Regions from separate parts of the Paenisporosarcina sp. FSL H8-0542 genome, predicted to be linked through region 1. Evidence: a T-box and tRNA genes for the amino acid it is inferred to sense, from the RefSeq annotation. Region 1 holds a T-box; the other holds one or more tRNA genes.
The links. A T-box is a leader RNA that pairs with one kind of tRNA and senses whether it is charged. The one in region 1 lies ahead of trpS (tryptophan--tRNA ligase), so its partner is inferred to be a tRNA-Trp.
Positions count from the first base shown of each region.

Region 1 (15,122 bases):
AAAACTATCAAAAATTACGAACTTTGAAGACCGCAATACCGCTGTCTTATTTGGAGACGGTGCCGGAGCGGCCATCATTGGTCAGGTTTCGGAAGGCAGAGGTATTCTATCATTTGAACTTGGTGCAGACGGCTCCGGAGGAAAACACTTATTCCAAAACGGTCCCTTCCTTGAAATGAATGGTCGGGAAGTATATAAATTTGCTGTCCGTCAAATGGGGGAATCAGCTGAAAATGTCATTGTCAAAGCTGGACTGACAAAAGATGAAGTCGATTTCTTGGTGCCTCATCAAGCGAATATTCGAATTATGGAAGCTTCAAGACAGCGATTAGAATTACCTGTAGAGAAAATGTCCAAAACAATTAATCAATACGGTAATACATCTGCTGCATCTATACCAATCTCATTAAAAGAAGATATTTTAGTGGGTAGAGTGAAAGACGATGATGTAGTGGTTCTTGTTGGATTTGGCGGCGGTTTAACATGGGGGGCCATTTGCTTAAAATGGGGAAGATAGAGTTATTTTGATGGAGTGTCAGTTGGGTTACGATTGTCACCCAGTCAAGTAATGCAATGTTAAACAGTTAATATAAAAATCAATTTTCACATGAAGGGAGAAAAAATCATGACAAAACGTCGTGTTGTAATAACGGGAGTAGGAGCGGTTTCACCGCTTGGAAATGATATTGAAACAACTTGGGCGGGGATTAAAGAAGGCAGATCGGGCATTGGACCAATGACTCGCGTCAACCCGGACGATTTTCCTGCAAAAGTTGCAGCAGAGGTTAAAGACTTTGATATCGAAACATATATCGAGCGTAAAGAAGCAAGAAAAATGGACCGCTTTACACATTTTGCACTGGCAGCATCCATTATGGCGATGAAAGATGCAAATTTGGAATTAACACCTGAACTGGGTCTTCGCACAGGCGTATGGATTGGGTCTGGAATTGGTGGAATGGAAACATATGAAGCACAGTTCCGTACATTTCTAGACAGAGGCTATCGTCGAGTAAGTCCGTTTTTCGTCCCGATGATGATTCCGGACATGGCAGCGGGTCAAGTATCGATTCATTTCGGTGCAAAAGCAATGAATTCTTGTACCGTGACAGCTTGTGCATCAGGCACTAACTCAATCGGTGATGCATTTAAAGTGATTCAACGTGGAGAGGCTGATGTAATGATTTCTGGTGGAGCAGAAGCACCGATAACAAATATGTCAGTTGCAGGTTTCTGTTCGAATACTGCTCTTACTCTTAACCAAGATTCTAAGACCGCTTCACGTCCATTTGATGCAAACCGTGATGGATTTGTAATTGGAGAAGGCTCGGGTATTGTTATTTTGGAAGAGTATGAACACGCCATTGCACGTGGTGCGAAAATTTATGCAGAAATTATCGGCTACGGTTCAACTGGTGATGCACATCATATCACAGCACCAGCTCCTGAGGGTGAAGGCGCTGCCCGTGCAATGCAACAAGCACTTACGGATGCTGGAATCTCTCCTTCTGATGTCGACTATATCAATGCACATGGTACGAGTACACCTTACAACGACCAATTTGAAACAATGGCAGTTAAATCAGTATTTGGTGAACATGCTTACAAACTTGCTATGAGTTCAACAAAATCAATGACAGGACATTTGCTTGGAGCAGCTGGCGGAATTGAAGCGATATTTACTTCGCTTGCAATACATGATAGTATTTTGCCTCCAACGATGAACTTGGAAAATCCTGATCCGATTTGTGATCTTGATTATGTGGCAAACGCCTCACGTGAAAAAGAAATCGAGTATGCAATGAGTAATTCACTTGGTTTTGGTGGACATAACGCGTCACTTTTATTCAAAAAAGTTCGTAATTAAACAGTTAAAGTCTCAGTAGCATGTAAGTGCTATTGAGACTTTTTTTGTTAGTTTTATCCATTAGATAATGTCGGACGATGTCGAAATATTAGGGAGACGAAAACAATTTCAATGGTTACTTAGTAGAAAAACTTTATATGCATATCAAATGAACGAATTAAATATTATTTACTGCAATATATTAAAATTCTCAATAAAAAGGCTATAGATATCAATTCAACTAAAATTATAACTATATTAAAATAACTAAATTTAATAATAATGATTATTTAATTTACGTGTCATTCATACTTTAAACACAGTATGAGTAAATTTAATATAAAAATAATTGTTGTAACATTTGGAAAGATATTGTATATTTTTAAAAAGTGTTCGACTTTTCTGATAAAACGAACTAATACATACTATTCAGCTAAGATAAACCAACATGTGGGAGGCGTTAATTTGAGTAATCCTGTGTTAAATATTCGCAATCTTTCAACATCTTTTAAGATTAAAGAGCAGTATTATGCAGCGGTTGATGATGTCACGTTGACTGTAAATGAAAACGAAGTACTAGCGATTGTTGGTGAGTCGGGATGTGGGAAAAGCGCATTAGCTCTTTCCATTATGGGGCTTCACACAAAAAAGCGAACAAAATTAGATGGTGAAGTTAATTATAATAATCAAAACTTATTGCGTTTAAACGATGCGAATTTGAACAAAATCCGCGGGAATGATATTGGTATGATTTTTCAAGATCCTTTGACAGCTCTGAATCCATTAGTGCGCATCGGGAAACAAATTGAAGAGTCCATGAAGTATCATACGAAACTTCCAGGGAGTCAGCGTAAAAAAAAGGCGCATGAGTTACTTGGGAAAGTGGGCATTCCAAACGTAGAACGCGTTTATACACAATATCCTCATGAATTATCAGGTGGAATGAGACAACGTGTTGTCATAGCGATTGCACTTGCTTGCGAGCCGAAGCTATTGATAGCGGATGAACCAACAACCGCATTAGATGTAACAATTCAGGCACAAATTATGGATTTGATGAAAACACTACAGGAAGATACAAAGGCCGGCATTATCCTAATTACACATGACTTGGGAGTCGTAGCCGAAATGGCAGACCGAGTAGCAGTTATGTATGCGGGTCAAATTGTTGAAGTGGCAGCTGTGGATACAATCCTGTCGAATCCGCTTCATCCATACACACGCTCTTTATTGAATTCAATCCCAAGTAATTTTTCAAACAAAGGTCGTTTGCACGTAATTGATGGGGTTGTCCCATCGATTCAAAATCTGAAGAGAACTGGTTGTCGTTTTGCTCCTCGAATCGAATGGATTGGTGAGGAAGAACATCAAGAGAATCCCGTTTTGGAAGAAGTAGAACCGAATCACTGGGTGCGTTGCTCATGCTATCGTAATTTCTACTTCCCAGAAGGGAAAACAGGAGAAAAACACTATGTCCTTACTTAAAGTGAACGATTTAAAAATACATTATCCAATTCGCGGTGGGGTTTTTAAAACCGTAAAAGATCATGTTCGTGCAGTCGACGGTGTCAGTTTTGAGCTTCAAGCAGGTGAAACATACGGTCTTGTAGGTGAATCTGGTTGTGGGAAAACGACTACCGGACGAACAATCATTGGATTGAATAAAGCCACTTCGGGTGAAATTTTATTTGATGGAACAGATTTGACTAAGCTGTCAAAAAGTGATCGCCGCAAATATACGAAAGACATTCAAATGATTTTCCAGGATCCTTATTCATCACTGAATTCAAGGAAGCGTGTACTTGATATTGTTGCAGAACCGATTCGTAACTTCGAACGGTTATCACCAGATGAAGAGCGCAAACGCGTACAGTTTGTCATTGAACGAGTGGGGTTGAACCCAGAAGCTATTTATAAATATCCGCATGAGTTTTCAGGTGGACAGCGTCAACGTATAGGGATTGCCAGAGCTTTAATGTTAAATCCGAAATTAATTATTGCAGATGAACCGGTGTCGGCATTGGATGTTTCGGTACAAGCTCAGGTTTTGAACTTCATGCAGGACATCCAAAAAGAATTTAACCTTACGTACTTATTCATCAGTCACGATCTTGGCATTATTCGTCATATGTGCGATCGAATGGGAATTATGTATCGCGGTCAATTTGTTGAAGAAGGGACAAGCGAAGAAATTTACAACAATCCACAACATATATATACAAAACGTTTGATTGCGGCTATTCCAGAAATGGAAACAGGACATCGCAAAGAAAAGACGTTGATTCGCCAACAAATTGCGGAAGAGTACAGACAAACTAGAGATCAATTTTTCGATCAAGATGGCCGTTCTTACGGTTTAAAGAAAATTACAGACACGCACTCAGTTGCGATGCAATAGGAGGACATAACAATGTTAAAGTTTATTTTTCGCCGGACATTGATTATGATTCCTCAAATATTCATACTCAGTGTTTTAATCTTTCTTTTAGCAAAAGCAATGCCTGGGGACGCATTGACTGGAAAACTCGGTGCAGGGGATGTTGATCCGGAACGAATTGTGGAACTGCGTGAAAAAGCTGGCCTTAATGATCCATGGCATGTTCAATATACCCGATGGATTGGTAATGCCGTCCAAGGTGATTTTGGTAAATCAGCGGTCTACCAACAAAAGGTAACAAACTTGATCGGTGACCGAGTGGGTAATACCCTCTTGTTATCCGCAAGTATTTTAATTGTCAGTTACTTAATTGCCATTCCACTCGGAATTATAGCCGGTAGGTGGACAGATTCGTGGGCGGACAAAATTATTGTCTGGTATAACTATTTGTCGTTTGCCACACCATTATTCGTATTTGCCTTAATCTTATTGTTTATCTTTGGCTTTGTACTCCAGTGGTTCCCAATAGGTGGTTCGGTCGACATTAGGGCTGATAAAGGAACTTTCGAATATGTCTTAAGTAAGGCAGAGCATTTAGTGTTACCAACAATGGCTGGTGCATTACTCGCTACATTCGGTACAATCCAGTACTTAAGAAATGAAATCATTGATACAAAAATTAAAGACTTCGTCAAAACTGCACGTGCAAAAGGTGTACCAGAACGTAAAGTTTATACGCAGCACATATTACGCAACTCATTATTACCGATTGCTGCTTTTCTAGGCTATGAAATTACTGGATTAATAGGCGGCTCCATATTCTTAGAATCAATCTTCAGTTACCCAGGATTGGGCCAACTCTTTTTATCATCAATCAGTTCACGAGATTTTAGTGTCGTAACAATCCTAGTATTAATATCAGGTATTGCTGCAATTGTCGGCACCATGCTATCCGATATTATTCTAAGCTGGGTGGACCCAAGAATTCGCATCGATTGAGGATACTAGATTGGAGAGAGAAAAATGACAGTAAATATGGGAAATGAAACGCCCGTAACGGGTGCAATGAAATCTAAAAGTACGCACACTTCATTAGCCAAAACGATGTGGCGTGAAATTAAACATGATAAGATGGCGCTTTTTTCACTTATCTTATTGAGCGGTATTTTGTTGACGGTGTATATAGGATCGTATTTTCTTGACTTAGAGGAAATCAGAAGAATTGATGTTTTTAACATTTATGCTGAACCTTCTGCTGCCAATTGGCTTGGTACAGATTATGGCGGACGTGATGTTTTTGGCACGTTAATCATTGGAGCAAAGAATTCCATTACCATCGGAGTGGTCATCACGTTAATTTCGGCAATAATCGGATTAACGGTAGGATTGATTGCCGGTTACTTCGGGGGTGCTGTAGATAATATTATTATGCGTTTCATCGATTTCATCATCATCCTACCTTTCTTGATGATTATTATCGTATTGATAACAGTTGTACCTGTGTTCAACGTCTATACGTTCATCGCGATCCTGTCTCTATTCTTATGGACAGGTAAAGCGCGATTAATCAGATCCAAGACACTTGCTGAACGCGAACTGGATTACGTAAATGCTTCAAAAACTCTTGGAACACCAAACTGGAAAATTATGATGTTTGAAGTGTTACCAAATTTGAGCTCTATTATTATCGTAAACATGACGTTAACGTTAGCGGGTAATATTGGAATTGAAACTGGATTAACTTATCTCGGATTCGGTTTACCTGAAAGTGTTCCTTCACTAGGAACATTAGTAGCGTACGCCAGTAATCCAGAAGTCATCGAAAATAGATGGTGGGTTTGGTTACCTGCATCATTACTGATATTAGTAATCATGCTGTGTATAAATTTCATCGGTCAAGCGTTGAAACGTGCGGCTGATGCAAGACAAAGATTGACATAAAAAGGGAGGAAGAAAAATGAAGAAAAGTTCACTGTTGTTACTTTGTTTGATGCTTGTACTAAGCGCCTTTTTAGCAGCTTGTACTGGTAAAGACAAAGGTAGCGAGAAAGATCCAGAGAAAGATAATGAAGAAGCAGGGGAAGATGAAAACAAAATTGATTTAGCTTTCCCGACAAAAGTTTCTGCTGAAGGTGAAGCAGTTAAAGATGGTTCATTAAACTATGGTTTGATTTCAGATACACCATTTGAAGGTACTTTGAACTATGTATTCTATTCAGGTAACCCTGATTCTGAAGTTCTTCAATTCTTTGATGAAAGCTTACTTGCAATTAATGGTGACTACGAAATTACAAATGACGGTCCTGCTACATTTGAAATATCAGAAGACAAAAAATCTATTACTGTAAAAATCAAAGACAATGTAAACTGGCATGATGGTGAGCCAGTTAAAGCAGACGACTTATTATATGCTTATGAATTACTTGGTCATCCAGACTATACTGAAGCTCGTTACTCAGGTTTAGTTCCTATGGTAGTTGGTATGGAAGAATACCATACTGGTAAAGCTAAAACGATTTCTGGTATCGAAGTAAAAGACGAAAAAACAATTAAAATCACTTTCACGCAAGCTAGTCCTTCTTTAACAACTGGATTCTGGGCTTACCCAGTACCACGTCACTACTTGGGTGACATGACAATTGCAGAAATACTTGAATCTGACAAGATTCGTACAACTCCAATTGGTTACGGACCTTTCAAAGTTAAGAAAATCATTCCAGGTGAATCTGTTGAATTCGAACGCAACGAAGATTACTGGAGAGGCGTTCCTGCGCTTAAATCTATCGTACTTAAAGTTGTAAGCCCAAGTGTTGCTGTTAAAGCAATGCAAAATGGCGACCTTGATATTGCAAGCTTACCTGCTGACCAATATTTATCAGCAAAAGAACTTCAAAATACTGAATTACTTGGTCAAATTGACTTAGCTTATTCTTACATTGGTTTCAACCTTGGTAAATGGGATGCTAAAAAAGGCGAAAACATTATGGGCAACCCGAAATTAGAAAACAAACAATTACGTCAAGCAATGGCTGTAGCTCTTAACAACAAGCCAGTTGGCGAAAAAATGTACCATGGTTTACGTTTCCCGGCTACTACATTAATTCCACCATCTTTCCCTAGTTACCATGATTTCGATGCAAAAGCTATCGAGTACAACCCAGAGAAAGCAAAAGAATTGTTAGCTGAAGCTGGCTACAAAGATACAAATGATGATGGTTTTGTTGAAGATCCTGAAGGTAAAGAATTCAAATTAAACTTTGCATCAATGTCAGGTTCTGATGTAGCTGAGCCATTAGCTCAACACTACATTCAAAACTGGGCTGATGTAGGTATTAAAGTTGAATTGTTAGAAGGCAAATTACACGAGTTCAACTCATTCTACGAGCGCGTGGAAGCAAATGATCCAAAAATTGATATCTTTGCTGCAGCATGGGGTACAGGATCAGACGTGGATCCAGAAGGATTATACGGTCGTAAAGCATTGTTCAACTACACTCGTTGGACAAACGAAAAAAATGACGAGTTACTTGCAAAGGGTATATCTGAAGATGCATTCGATGTTGAATACCGTCAAGGCGTCTACAAAGAATGGCAAGCACTTATGAACGAAGAGCTTCCTGTAATTCCTACATTGTTCCGTTACAGCATAACATCTACTAACAAGCGAGTTCTTAACTATGATATCGCTGCTGGAATGACTTTCTGGGATGAAGTTGCAATATCTGCTAACGCACCAGTAAAATAATGAAAATTAAAACGACTCATCTTGAAAATGATGAGTCGTTTTTTTTTGTTAAATATTAACGGCAATTGGAACAAGTAAGAGTAAAGTTGGAAAAGTGCTGATTTGAGGCCTTCTTGTAAAAAGAAGCAAGCTTTCAGACTGACATGTACAAACACTTCATATAGTAGTGAAAAAGGGTGCTAATATTGATCAAATGGTTAATGTTCTTAATCAGCTACATTTGCATTGTCATAAGCCTTATGCAGATTTTATTGTATTTAAATTATCTTTCACTGGGATACACATGGAAAAGTGTCTGGACATTTATATTCCAGACACCCGATTTCTTCATATTTGCTTGTTCGTTTGTTCTTATGACGTTTATCGTTTTCTACCCAAGCCCATCGCGTTCTCCATTTTTTTGAGTGTTTTAGAAGCTGCAGCCTGTGCTCTTTGCGCACCATCATCCAAGATACCATCTAACTCATCCGAATTTAACAGCGCTTCGTAGCGTTCCTGAATAGGTGTAATGTGATCAATAATAGCATTCGCAACAGAAGCTTTGAAATCACCGTATCCAACACCAGCATATTTTTCAACCAATGCTTCGATTGTTTCACCGGTCAACGCAGCTTCAATCGTCAACAGATTGGAAACGCCCGGTTTTTTCTCTACATCAAAAGCAACAATGCCTTCTGAATCAGTTACTGCGCTTTTGACCTTTTTCTCAATTTCTTTTGGTGTATCCAATAGAGAAATCGTCGATTTTTTATTTGGATCAGATTTACTCATCTTTTTCAAAGGATCCTGTAGAGCCTTGATACGTGCTCCATTTTTAGGTAAGCGAATATCTGGAATCGTCAAAACGTCATTATATCTTTTGTTGAAACGCTCAGCCAGATCACGTGTTAATTCCACATGTTGCTTTTGATCATCACCTACAGGCACGATATCGGTCTGATAAAGCAGGATATCTGCTGCCATAAGTGGTGGATAAGTGAGAAGAGAGGCAGATACGCCGTCTTTCCCCGAAGACTTATCTTTAAACTGAGTCATGCGCTCAAGTTCACCGATATAAGAGATACATTGCATCATCCATCCCGCCTGAGCATGTGCAGGAACTTCCGACTGGATGAATAGAATGGCTTTCTTTGGATCGATACCGACTGCCAAATAGAGCGCTGCAAGTGATCGGATATTTTTACGAAGTTCTAGTCGATCTTGTGCAACCGTAATTGCGTGCTGATCCACGATACAAAAAATACATTCATACTCGTCTTGCAAGGTAGTGAATTGACGGAAAGCACCGATGTAATTACCGAGTGTGACCGTTCCTGTTGGCTGTACGCCTGAAAAAATTTTCTTCATGTGGTTTCCTCCTTAAAAATAAAAAAAACACATCACTCTCCCTCAAAAAGGGACGAATGATGTGTGAATCCGTGGTACCACCCAGATTGCCAAAAAATCTTGGCCTCTTTAACTTCGTAACGTGAAGGTACGTGATGAACTACACCGAAATCCGGTTCGTAAACCATGCTCAGAAGTCCATTCCTAATGATGGGAAGATCTGTTTTCACCAAATACAGATTCTCTGGACAACCCATTCAAAAGTACTATTCTTCGTCTTTGCATTTATCATGTATTTTGATTGTCATTATAATATAGAAGAAACTCCAAAATCAAGTACAAATTATGCTAAATAATAAATCATCAGTGCAATCAACATTGCGAGTAAAATGGACCCACCTAACTGGAAAAAAGGTTTTGTCTGGAAATCCAGCAACTCCGAAGGGGCACGCATTGACTCCGTATCCACTAAACTTCTTTTCGATGAGAAAACTTTTCTGAAGCTCATAGTAAAAATATCGAAAAATCCATTTGACACAACATAGACCAATAACCCAATAAAAGTGATCGTTCCTCCGACAAAAAACGACATGTTTATATAAGAGGTAAGTGTCACTTCTTTAATAATGAGTAACATCAATGCAATGATAAGTAACTGAGAAGCAATAAACCAATTAATCAACTTTTTCATAAAAACACCTCAATCCTTCTCATATTGTAGAAGAATTGACGGAAAAAATCAAAATTTCGCTAAACGAATTAATAATTCGCAATTCTCGAAAAACCTTAGACTACCAACGGTTCTGTTATGTTCTTGTAATCTTTCTGTTACATAAGTGTAAAAAATATTCAAAAAAAGACTGTACAGATTTTTTTGAATATGTATAATTAACATTGTAACAATTTTTCAGAATATTTAAGGAGGTCATTTTAAGTGAAGAAAAGTAAATTAGTTTGGCTATTAAGTCTTATGCTAGTACTTAGTATGTTCTTAGCTGCTTGTGGTAAAGATGAAGAAAAACCTTCAACTGAACCAGCAACTGAAGGAGACGGCGATACAGGTACAGAAGAACCAGCTGAAGGTGCTTTAGATGCGGAGCAAATCCTTAATCTAAACCACGTCGCTGAGATTCCATCATTGGATTCTTCAATCGTTGAAGACCAAGTTGGTTTCGATATGTTAGGTAACGTAAACGAAGGTCTTATGCGTTTGGATCAAGAAAATGTTCCTGTTCCAGCTATGGCTGCTGAGGAACCAACAATTTCTGAAGATGGTTTAACATACACGTTCAAGTTACGTGATGCTAAATGGTCTGACGGTTCTGCTGTTACTGCTAACGACTTCGAGTATGCATGGAAACGTGCAATTGACCCAGCAACTGGTTCACCATACGGTCCTTACATGATGGCTGGCGTTATCAAAAACGCAACTGCTATCGGTGAGAAAAAAGCTGAAGTTGCTGACCTTGGAGTTAAAGCTCTAGATGAGAAAACTCTTGAAGTTACTCTTGAGCGTCCAGTTCCTTACTTTATCTCATTGATGTCATTCGGAACATTCTTCCCGCTGAAAGAAGAATTCGTTAAGGCACAAGGCGATAAATATGCAACAAATTCTGAAACAATTCTTTACAACGGTCCATTCACTATGACTGATTGGGATGGCACTGGTTTAACTTGGAAACTTAAGAAAAACGAACAATATTGGGATGCAGAAACTGTAAAACTTACTCAAATCAACTTCGACGTTGTTAAAGAAGTAGCTACTGCAGTTAACCTTTACACAACTGGCGAAAAAGATCGTACTGGTCTTTCTGGTGAGTATGCTATGCAATATGCTAACGATGAAAATCTATTAAAAGAATTAGAGCCAACTGTGTTCTACTTCAAATATAACCAAGAACGTAACGGTAAGAAAACACCACTTGCTAACGTAAACATTCGTGAAGCACTTGCTAAAGCATTCAACAAAGAAGATTTAGCAAATGTAGTATTAGCTAACGGATCTCTTCCAGCTAACTACTTAGTACCACAAGAATTCACTTTCACTGCTGAAGGTGCTGACTTCCGCGAAGTAAATGGCGACATGGCTACTTACAATGTTGAAGAAGCTAAAGCCGCATGGGAAAAAGGTTTATCTGAGCTAGGTGTTACTGAATTATCTCTTGAAATTCTAGGTGGAGACTCTGACCTTTCTAAGAAAATGGATGAGTACTTCAAATCTCAATTAGAGACTAACCTTGAAGGTTTAAAAATCACACTTAAAGAAGTACCATTCAACGTTCGTTTAGAACTTGATGAAAAACAAGATTATGATATCCAAGTTTCTGGTTGGGGCCCTGACTATCAAGATCCTATGACTTTCGTAGACTTGTTCGTAACAGGTTCTTCTCATAACTTAATGTCTTACTCTAACCCTGAGTTTGACAAGTTGATTGAATCAGCTAAAGGTGAACTTGCACTTGATGCAGAAGGTCGTTGGGAAGCAATGGCTCAAGCTGAGAAAATGTTAGTTCAAGAAGATTATGCAATTGGACCGATCTACCAACGCGGAACAATGGCATTAGTACAACCTTATGTTAAAGGTATTGTTTCTCACCCATTCGGTGGAGACTACTCATACAAATGGGCGTACATCTCAGGTAAAGAGTAATCTTTAACTAAGAAAAAAAATCTCATAGAGAGAGAGTATATGGTATCCAATAGGGCCATATACTCTCTTTTTAAATGAGAGTGAATTAATTAAAAATTTACTATTTTCAAATATTAATTTGACATTAACTAGTTTCATCTGTTTATATAGAAAAGTAGAATTTAAATTCTGCTCGTATTCACTTAGGAGGTGCAAAAATGGCTAAGTATATCGCAAGACGTGTTTTTTATATGTTCATTACTCTTTTCCTGATTGCGACAGCAACATTTTTCTTAATGAAAACGCTACCAGGTTCCCCTATTGCATCCGCTTCGAAACTTACCCCTGACCAGCTAGCGGTAGTAGAGGCGAAATATGGTTTAAATGAACCACTACCAGTTCAGTATGGTAAATACATGCTAAATTTAGCACAAGGTGACTTAGGTAACTCATTCCAGTTTAAAGGTGCGAGCGTAACAGATTTAATTCTCAATCGCTTAGGACCATCTTTCTTACTAGGTGCACAAGGTATGATTTTAGGAGTTTTCATCGGTATTATCCTTGGGATGATTGCCGCATTACGACAAAATACGATTTGGGATTACGGTAGTACATTAATTGCTATTATCGGTATTTCTATCCCATCATTCGTTTTTGCAACAACTCTTCAATATTGGTTCGGCGTACAATTAGGCTGGTTCCCAGTAGCTCTTTGGAAAGACGGCTGGATGTCCAGTGTTATGCCTTCCATTGCATTAGCAATGGGACCACTTGCAATTGCTTCACGTTTCATCCGTACAGAAATGATCGAAGTCTTAAGCTCAGATTATATTACTCTAGCACGCTCTAAAGGTGCCAGTGGATTTGAAGTAGCATTTAAGCATGCTTTCCGTAATGCTTTGATTCCTTTGGTAACGGTTTTAGGACCAGTTGCTGCTGGATTACTTACAGGTTCACTTGTTATCGAGCAAATATTTGCGATTCCAGGTATCGGTGAGCAATTTGTAAAAGCGATTATGATCAATGACTATTCAATTATTATGGGAACAACGTTGTTCTTCTCTGTATTCTTGATTTTCATTATCTTAGTTGTCGATGTTCTTTATGGAGTAATCGACCCACGTATCCGTTTATCAGGAGGTAATAATTAATGACACAAAATCTAGATAAATTACCTGCTGGTTCTTTTAACCGTATTACAATAGATAGCAGTGCAGCAGAACGTATTACTAAACCAAGTTTAAGCTTCTGGCAAGATGCATGGTTACGCATTCGTAAAAACAAAGCGGCCATCGTTAGTATTGTCATTTTGTTTTTGATTATAATCATGTCATTTGTAGGGCCAATGATAAGTCCGCATGATGCAGAGACACAAACTCTTACTCATGCAAACTTACCACCGAAAGTTCCAGGTTTTGAAAACATCGGTATTTGGGATGGAACAGGGAATTTGGCAGGTAAAGAAGTAGATTTGTATGAACTGAAAAATGTAGACGAATACTACTGGTTCGGTACTGATGGATTAGGACGTGATATGTTCTCACGTGTATGGGAAGGTACTCAAATCTCATTATTCATTGCATTCATTGCAGCTTTAATAGATATGGTCATCGGCGTTCTTTATGGAGGTATTTCTGCATATTATGGTGGACGAGTAGATGATATCATGCAACGTGTCGTTGAAATCTTATACGGAATTCCAAACCTTGTCGTGGTTATCTTAATGATTCTCGTCATGGATCCAGGTATCATGGCCATTATTATCGCCATTACAATTACTGGATGGATCGGGATGTCACGTGTTGTACGTGGACAAGTTCTTAAATATAAAAACCAGGAATTCGTATTGGCTTCACGTACTTTAGGAGCAAGCAACAACCGCATCATTTCTAAACACTTACTTCCTAACATTCTAGGAATTATTATTATCAACACAATGTTCACAATTCCAGGTGCAATCTTCTTCGAGGCTTTCTTGAGCTTTATCGGTCTTGGGTTACAACCACCAGCTGCATCACTTGGAACATTGATTAACGATGGCTATAAACTAATCAAATTCCAACCGCATATTTTGATGTTCCCGTCAATTGTCTTGAGTTTATTGATGGTGGCATTTAACTTACTCGGAGATGGATTACGTGATGCACTTGATCCGAAAATGAAAGATTAAGAAGGAGGAAAGCGACAATGGAAAAAATCTTAGAAGTAAAAGACCTTCAGCTTTCCTTCCACACTTTTGCAGGGGAAGTAAAAGCCATTCGTGGTGTAAACTTCGATTTGCAAAAAGGGGAAACGCTAGCGATTGTTGGTGAATCGGGTTCAGGGAAATCAGTAACAACAAAAGCGATTATGCGCCTTTTACCAGAATCTAGTTCAGAATTCAAAAGCGGACAAATTTTGTTCAATGGCAAAGATCTAACAAAGCTCTCAGATAAAGAAATGCAAAAAATTCGTGGTAAAGATATCTCAATGATTTTCCAAGATCCGATGACTTCACTTAACCCTACAATGACAATCGGTCGTCAAATTACTGAACCATTGTTAAAGCACCAGAAAGTAGGGAAAACAGAAGCGAAAAAAATTGCGATTGATTTATTGCGTATGGTAGGGATGCCTAAACCTGAATTACGTATTAAGCAATATCCACACCAATTCTCTGGTGGTCAACGACAACGTATCGTTATCGCGATTGCTCTTGCTTGTAATCCTCAGATTCTGATTGCGGATGAACCAACAACAGCATTGGACGTTACGATTCAAGCTCAAATTCTTGAATTAATGAAAGATTTACAGAAGAAAATTGATACATCTATCATTTTCATTACGCATGACTTGGGTGTTGTAGCAAACGTTGCAGACCGAGTTGCGGTTATGTATGGTGGACGTATTGTCGAAATGGGTACAGTGGATGAGATTTTCTATAACCCCCAACATCCGTATACATGGGGATTATTAAGCTCAATGCCTTCTCTGGATACAGCAGATGAAAAATTATATGCAATTCCAGGGACACCTCCTGATTTATTGGATCCACCAAAAGGAGATGCATTTGCACTTCGTAGTGACTATGCACTTGCAATCGATTTGGAACAGGCTCCGCCAGTATTCCAAGTGAGCGATACACATTATGCTGCGACTTGGTTACTACATCCGGAGGCACCTCAAGTCGAGCCGCCAGCTGCCATTGTGGAACGTATGA
Region 1 is NZ_CP152050.1:2,607,099-2,622,220, reverse strand. Features, by position in the region: gene MHH33_RS13490 (beta-ketoacyl-ACP synthase III) at 1-517, shown strand, start outside; gene fabF (beta-ketoacyl-ACP synthase II) at 626-1,867, shown strand; gene MHH33_RS13480 (ABC transporter ATP-binding protein) at 2,312-3,331, shown strand; gene MHH33_RS13475 (ATP-binding cassette domain-containing protein) at 3,318-4,244, shown strand; gene opp4B (oligopeptide ABC transporter permease) at 4,257-5,222, shown strand; partial or broken gene MHH33_RS13465 (ABC transporter permease) at 5,328-6,164, shown strand; gene opp4A (oligopeptide ABC transporter substrate-binding protein) at 6,181-7,968, shown strand; gene trpS (tryptophan--tRNA ligase) at 8,329-9,315, opposite strand; T-box leader at 9,361-9,583, opposite strand; gene MHH33_RS13450 (DUF3899 domain-containing protein) at 9,638-9,985, opposite strand; gene MHH33_RS13445 (peptide ABC transporter substrate-binding protein) at 10,229-11,944, shown strand; gene opp3b (oligopeptide ABC transporter permease) at 12,142-13,074, shown strand; gene opp3C (oligopeptide ABC transporter permease) at 13,074-14,093, shown strand; gene MHH33_RS13430 (ABC transporter ATP-binding protein) at 14,111-15,122, shown strand, end outside.

Region 2 (4,453 bases), 1.8 Mb from region 1:
TGGATTTCATATTTATACGCACTTGTGTTATTTCTGATTGTATTCTTGGGCAGAACTTGGTTTGTTCAGCCTTCCTTTACAGAAGAGTTATTTACAACCCAAACCGAATTCAAGGAAAGTCAAAATCCAATAACTCTTTTAAACAAGATATGCGTTTGTAATTCAAATTAATAAACTTAGCCCCTTCGGTTCGCTCCATTGGAATATTTTTCAACGTTTATGAAGTGAAATAAAGCTAATACTCAATAGTGCGGGGCTTGGGTTGATAAGCCATGTTTTATTTCTCGCATAAAACGCTTAAGCATTTTGCTTAGGCGTTTTTTTTGTAACTAATCAATAGATGGATTTGAATAAACTGGGGCTTTCAGAACATCCTAACAGGAAATGGAGGTGAGTTTCTTTGACTACAGATAAAGGCAATATCAAACAAAAAGAAAATAAAAACTTGAAGAAGGCAAGATTTGATCGTGAAGAATTTGGCCATGGATACGATTTAAGTCCAGATGATTTAGATATTATAGGTCAAAACAAAGCAGCAAAAACAAATACGAAAAAGGCGGCCAATCACCCCGTCAATAATGATAAAAAGAACGATCAGAGGTAAACCGTTGTACTTTCAGTATTCCCTATTATTTATATAAAATTAAAAAAGCAGTATCTACATAAGTAGATACTGCTTTTTTAATGATACCCGAGGCCAGACTCGAACTGGCACGCCTTGCGGCACCGCATTTTGAGTGCGGCGTGTCTGCCATTCCACCACTCGGGCAAATCAATACATGCAGACATATGAAAATATATTATGGAGGCGGCAACCGGATTTGAACCGGTGATAAAGGTGTTGCAGACCTGTGCCTTACCACTTGGCTATGCCGCCAAATCATGTTGGAGCGGAAGACGAGGTTCGAACTCGCGACCCCCACCTTGGCAAGGTGGTGTTCTACCACTGAACTACTTCCGCAAAAATACTGGGGTACCTGGATTCGAACCAGGGCGTGACGGAATCAAAATCCGTTGCCTTACCGCTTGGCTATACCCCACTAATAAGATGGGGCGAACGAGGGGAATTGAACCCCCGAATGTCGGAATCACAATCCGATGCGTTAACCACTTCGCCACGCCCGCCATAATGTTAGTATATGCTTTTGTAAGTAAATTTATTAAAAATGGGGCGACTGAAGGGAATTGAACCCTCGAATGTCGGAATCACAATCCGATGCGTTAACCACTTCGCCACAACCGCCACTATAAAATAAAATTGGCAGGGGCAGTAGGAATTGAACCCACACTGGAGGTTTTGGAGACCTCAGTTCTACCTTTAAACTATGCCCCTAAAGTTGGTGGAGGGGGGCGGATTCGAACCGCCGAACCCGAAGGAACGGATTTACAGTCCGTCGTGTTTAGCCACTTCACTACCCCTCCAATTGAAGATGGTGCCGGCGAAAGGAGTCGAACCCTCGACCTACTGATTACAAGTCAGTTGCTCTACCAACTGAGCTACACCGGCGGGAAAAAATATAATGGTGGCTCAGGACGGAATCGAACCGCCGACACAAGGATTTTCAGTCCTTTGCTCTACCGACTGAGCTACTGAGCCACATTCGAATTGTACTAAGCTTCGAATCTCGTTGTCAGCTTCATTCGTTCGTTCAGTCACGTACATTAGTACGCTCCTTCACTTACTCATTTTGCTTCCTAGACCTTCTTTGCTTATTCCAATTCTTAACACTTCATAAAAAATGGCGGTCCCGACGGGAATCGAACCCGCGATCTCCTGCGTGACAGGCAGGCATGTTAACCGCTACACCACGGGACCATTTGGTTGCGGGGGCAGGATTTGAACCTGCGACCTTTGGGTTATGAGCCCAACGAGCTACCGTGCTGCTCCACCCCGCGATAATATTATGTTATAAACACTATGACTCAACGCTTATAGAAGTTTGACATCTGCATCGGCTTTCGCCTTCTTCGTAAGGCTCGTTGCTCCACCCTCGCGTTGTTCTTTAGAACATCCGATTTAGATATTTGCGTCACCCTCGCGTTTTACTTTATCGAAAGTGTTTATAGTGTAAATGGTGGAGGATGACGGGCTCGAACCGCCGACCCTCTGCTTGTAAGGCAGATGCTCTCCCAGCTGAGCTAATCCTCCGGAAATGAAAACTGGTTATATTTTCTTAAAAAGAAATTGGTGACCCCTACGGGATTCGAACCCGTGTTACCGCCGTGAAAGGGCGGTGTCTTAACCGCTTGACCAAGGGGCCATATATAATAGAAGGAAATTATCTGGCGGAGAGCAAGGGATTTGAACCCTTGAGACAGTTTAACCCGCCTACACGAATTCCAATCGTGCTCCTTCGGCCACTCGGACAGCTCCCCAAAGATATGGCTCCGAAGGTAGGACTCGAACCTACGACCAATCGGTTAACAGCCGATTGCTCTACCACTGAGCTACTTCGGATCAATAATATATAGCCTGGCGACGACCTACTCTCACAGGGGGAAACCCCCAACTACCATCGGCGCTGAAGAACTTAACTTCCGTGTTCGGTATGGGAACGGGTGTGACCTCTTCGCCATCATCACCAGACTATTTGTTTTTTAAGACAAGATTTATTATATCAAATCTCATGAGAATTACAAGCGTTTTTTTAAAATAAAAAAACTTTTTTGTTCACTCAAAACTGGATAAACGGGTCATTGAAAACCATTCAAATTCATTTTGGTTAAGTCCTCGATCGATTAGTATTCGTCAGCTGCACACGTCACCGCGCTTCCACCTCGAACCTATCTACCTCATCGTCTTTGAGGGATCTTACTTACTTGCGTAATGGGAAATCTCATCTTGAGGGGGGCTTCATGCTTAGATGCTTTCAGCACTTATCCCGGCCACACATAGCTACCCAGCGATGCTCTTGGCAGAACAACTGGTACACCAGCGGTGTGTCCATCCCGGTCCTCTCGTACTAAGGACAGCTCCTCTCAAATTTCCTACGCCCACGACGGATAGGGACCGAACTGTCTCACGACGTTCTGAACCCAGCTCGCGTACCGCTTTAATGGGCGAACAGCCCAACCCTTGGGACCGACTACAGCCCCAGGATGCGATGAGCCGACATCGAGGTGCCAAACCTCCCCGTCGATGTGGACTCTTGGGGGAGATAAGCCTGTTATCCCCGGGGTAGCTTTTATCCGTTGAGCGATGGCCCTTCCATGCGGAACCACCGGATCACTAAGCCCGTCTTTCGACCCTGCTCGACTTGTAGGTCTCGCAGTCAAGCTCCCTTCTGCCTTTACACTCTACGAATGATTTCCAACCATTCTGAGGGAACCTTTGGGCGCCTCCGTTACACTTTAGGAGGCGACCGCCCCAGTCAAACTGCCCGCCTGACACTGTCTCCTGCCCCGCTAAGGGGCAAGGGTTAGAAGTTCAATACAACCAGGGTAGTATCCCACCGACGCCTCCTCCGAAGCTGGCGCTCCGGAATCTCAGGCTCCTACCTATCCTGTACAAGTTGTACCAAAATTCAATATCAGGCTACAGTAAAGCTCCACGGGGTCTTTCCGTCCTGTCGCGGGTAACCTGCATCTTCACAGGTACTATAATTTCACCGAGTCTCTCGTTGAGACAGTGCCCAGATCGTTACGCCTTTCGTGCGGGTCGGAACTTACCCGACAAGGAATTTCGCTACCTTAGGACCGTTATAGTTACGGCCGCCGTTTACTGGGGCTTCAATTCGCACCTTCGCTTGCGCTAAGCACTCCTCTTAACCTTCCAGCACCGGGCAGGCGTCAGCCCCTATACGTCACCTTACGGTTTTGCAGAGACCTGTGTTTTTGCTAAACAGTCGCCTGGGCCTATTCACTGCGGCTCTCTCGGGCTTTAACACCCTAATAGAGCACCCCTTCTCCCGAAGTTACGGGGTCATTTTGCCGAGTTCCTTAACGAGAGTTCTCTCGCTCACCTTAGGATTCTCTCCTCGACTACCTGTGTCGGTTTGCGGTACGGGCACCTTCCACCTCGTTAGAGGCTTTTCTTGGCAGTGTGAAATCAGGAACTCAGACCTAATGGTCCTTGTCATCACAGCTCAACGTTATAGGAACGGGATTTGCCTCATTCCACGCCTTACTGCTTGAACGTACATAACCAACAGTACGCTTACCCTATCCTTCTGCGTCCCCCCATTACTCAAACGGTGGAGTGGTGGTACAGGAATATCAACCTGTTGTCCATCGCCTACGCCTATCGGCCTCGGCTTAGGTCCCGACTAACCCTGAGCGGACGAGCCTTCCTCAGGAAACCTTAGTCATTCGGTGGACGGGATTCTCACCCGTCTTTCGCTACTCATACCGGCATTCTCACTTCTAAGCGCTCCACCAGTCCTTCCGGTCTAGCTTCAACGCCCTTAGAACGCTCTCCTACCACGGATTCCATACGGAATCCATCCACAGCTTC
Region 2 is NZ_CP152050.1:818,345-822,797, reverse strand. Features, by position in the region: gene MHH33_RS04410 (hypothetical protein) at 401-604, shown strand; tRNA gene MHH33_RS04405 (tRNA-Leu) at 689-769, opposite strand; tRNA gene MHH33_RS04400 (tRNA-Cys) at 804-877, opposite strand; tRNA gene MHH33_RS04395 (tRNA-Gly) at 887-961, opposite strand; tRNA gene MHH33_RS04390 (tRNA-Gln) at 969-1,040, opposite strand; tRNA gene MHH33_RS04385 (tRNA-His) at 1,050-1,125, opposite strand; tRNA gene MHH33_RS04380 (tRNA-His) at 1,168-1,243, opposite strand; tRNA gene MHH33_RS04375 (tRNA-Trp) at 1,260-1,333, opposite strand; tRNA gene MHH33_RS04370 (tRNA-Tyr) at 1,339-1,422, opposite strand; tRNA gene MHH33_RS04365 (tRNA-Thr) at 1,432-1,507, opposite strand; tRNA gene MHH33_RS04360 (tRNA-Phe) at 1,522-1,597, opposite strand; tRNA gene MHH33_RS04355 (tRNA-Asp) at 1,741-1,816, opposite strand; tRNA gene MHH33_RS04350 (tRNA-Met) at 1,820-1,896, opposite strand; tRNA gene MHH33_RS04345 (tRNA-Val) at 2,074-2,149, opposite strand; tRNA gene MHH33_RS04340 (tRNA-Glu) at 2,187-2,261, opposite strand; tRNA gene MHH33_RS04335 (tRNA-Ser) at 2,285-2,376, opposite strand; tRNA gene MHH33_RS04330 (tRNA-Asn) at 2,384-2,458, opposite strand; rRNA gene rrf (5S ribosomal RNA) at 2,472-2,587, opposite strand; rRNA gene MHH33_RS04320 (23S ribosomal RNA) at 2,720-4,453, opposite strand, start outside.
Region 2: it has a tRNA-Trp gene. The T-box ahead of trpS (tryptophan--tRNA ligase) is inferred to sense a tRNA for this amino acid. The anticodon was not compared.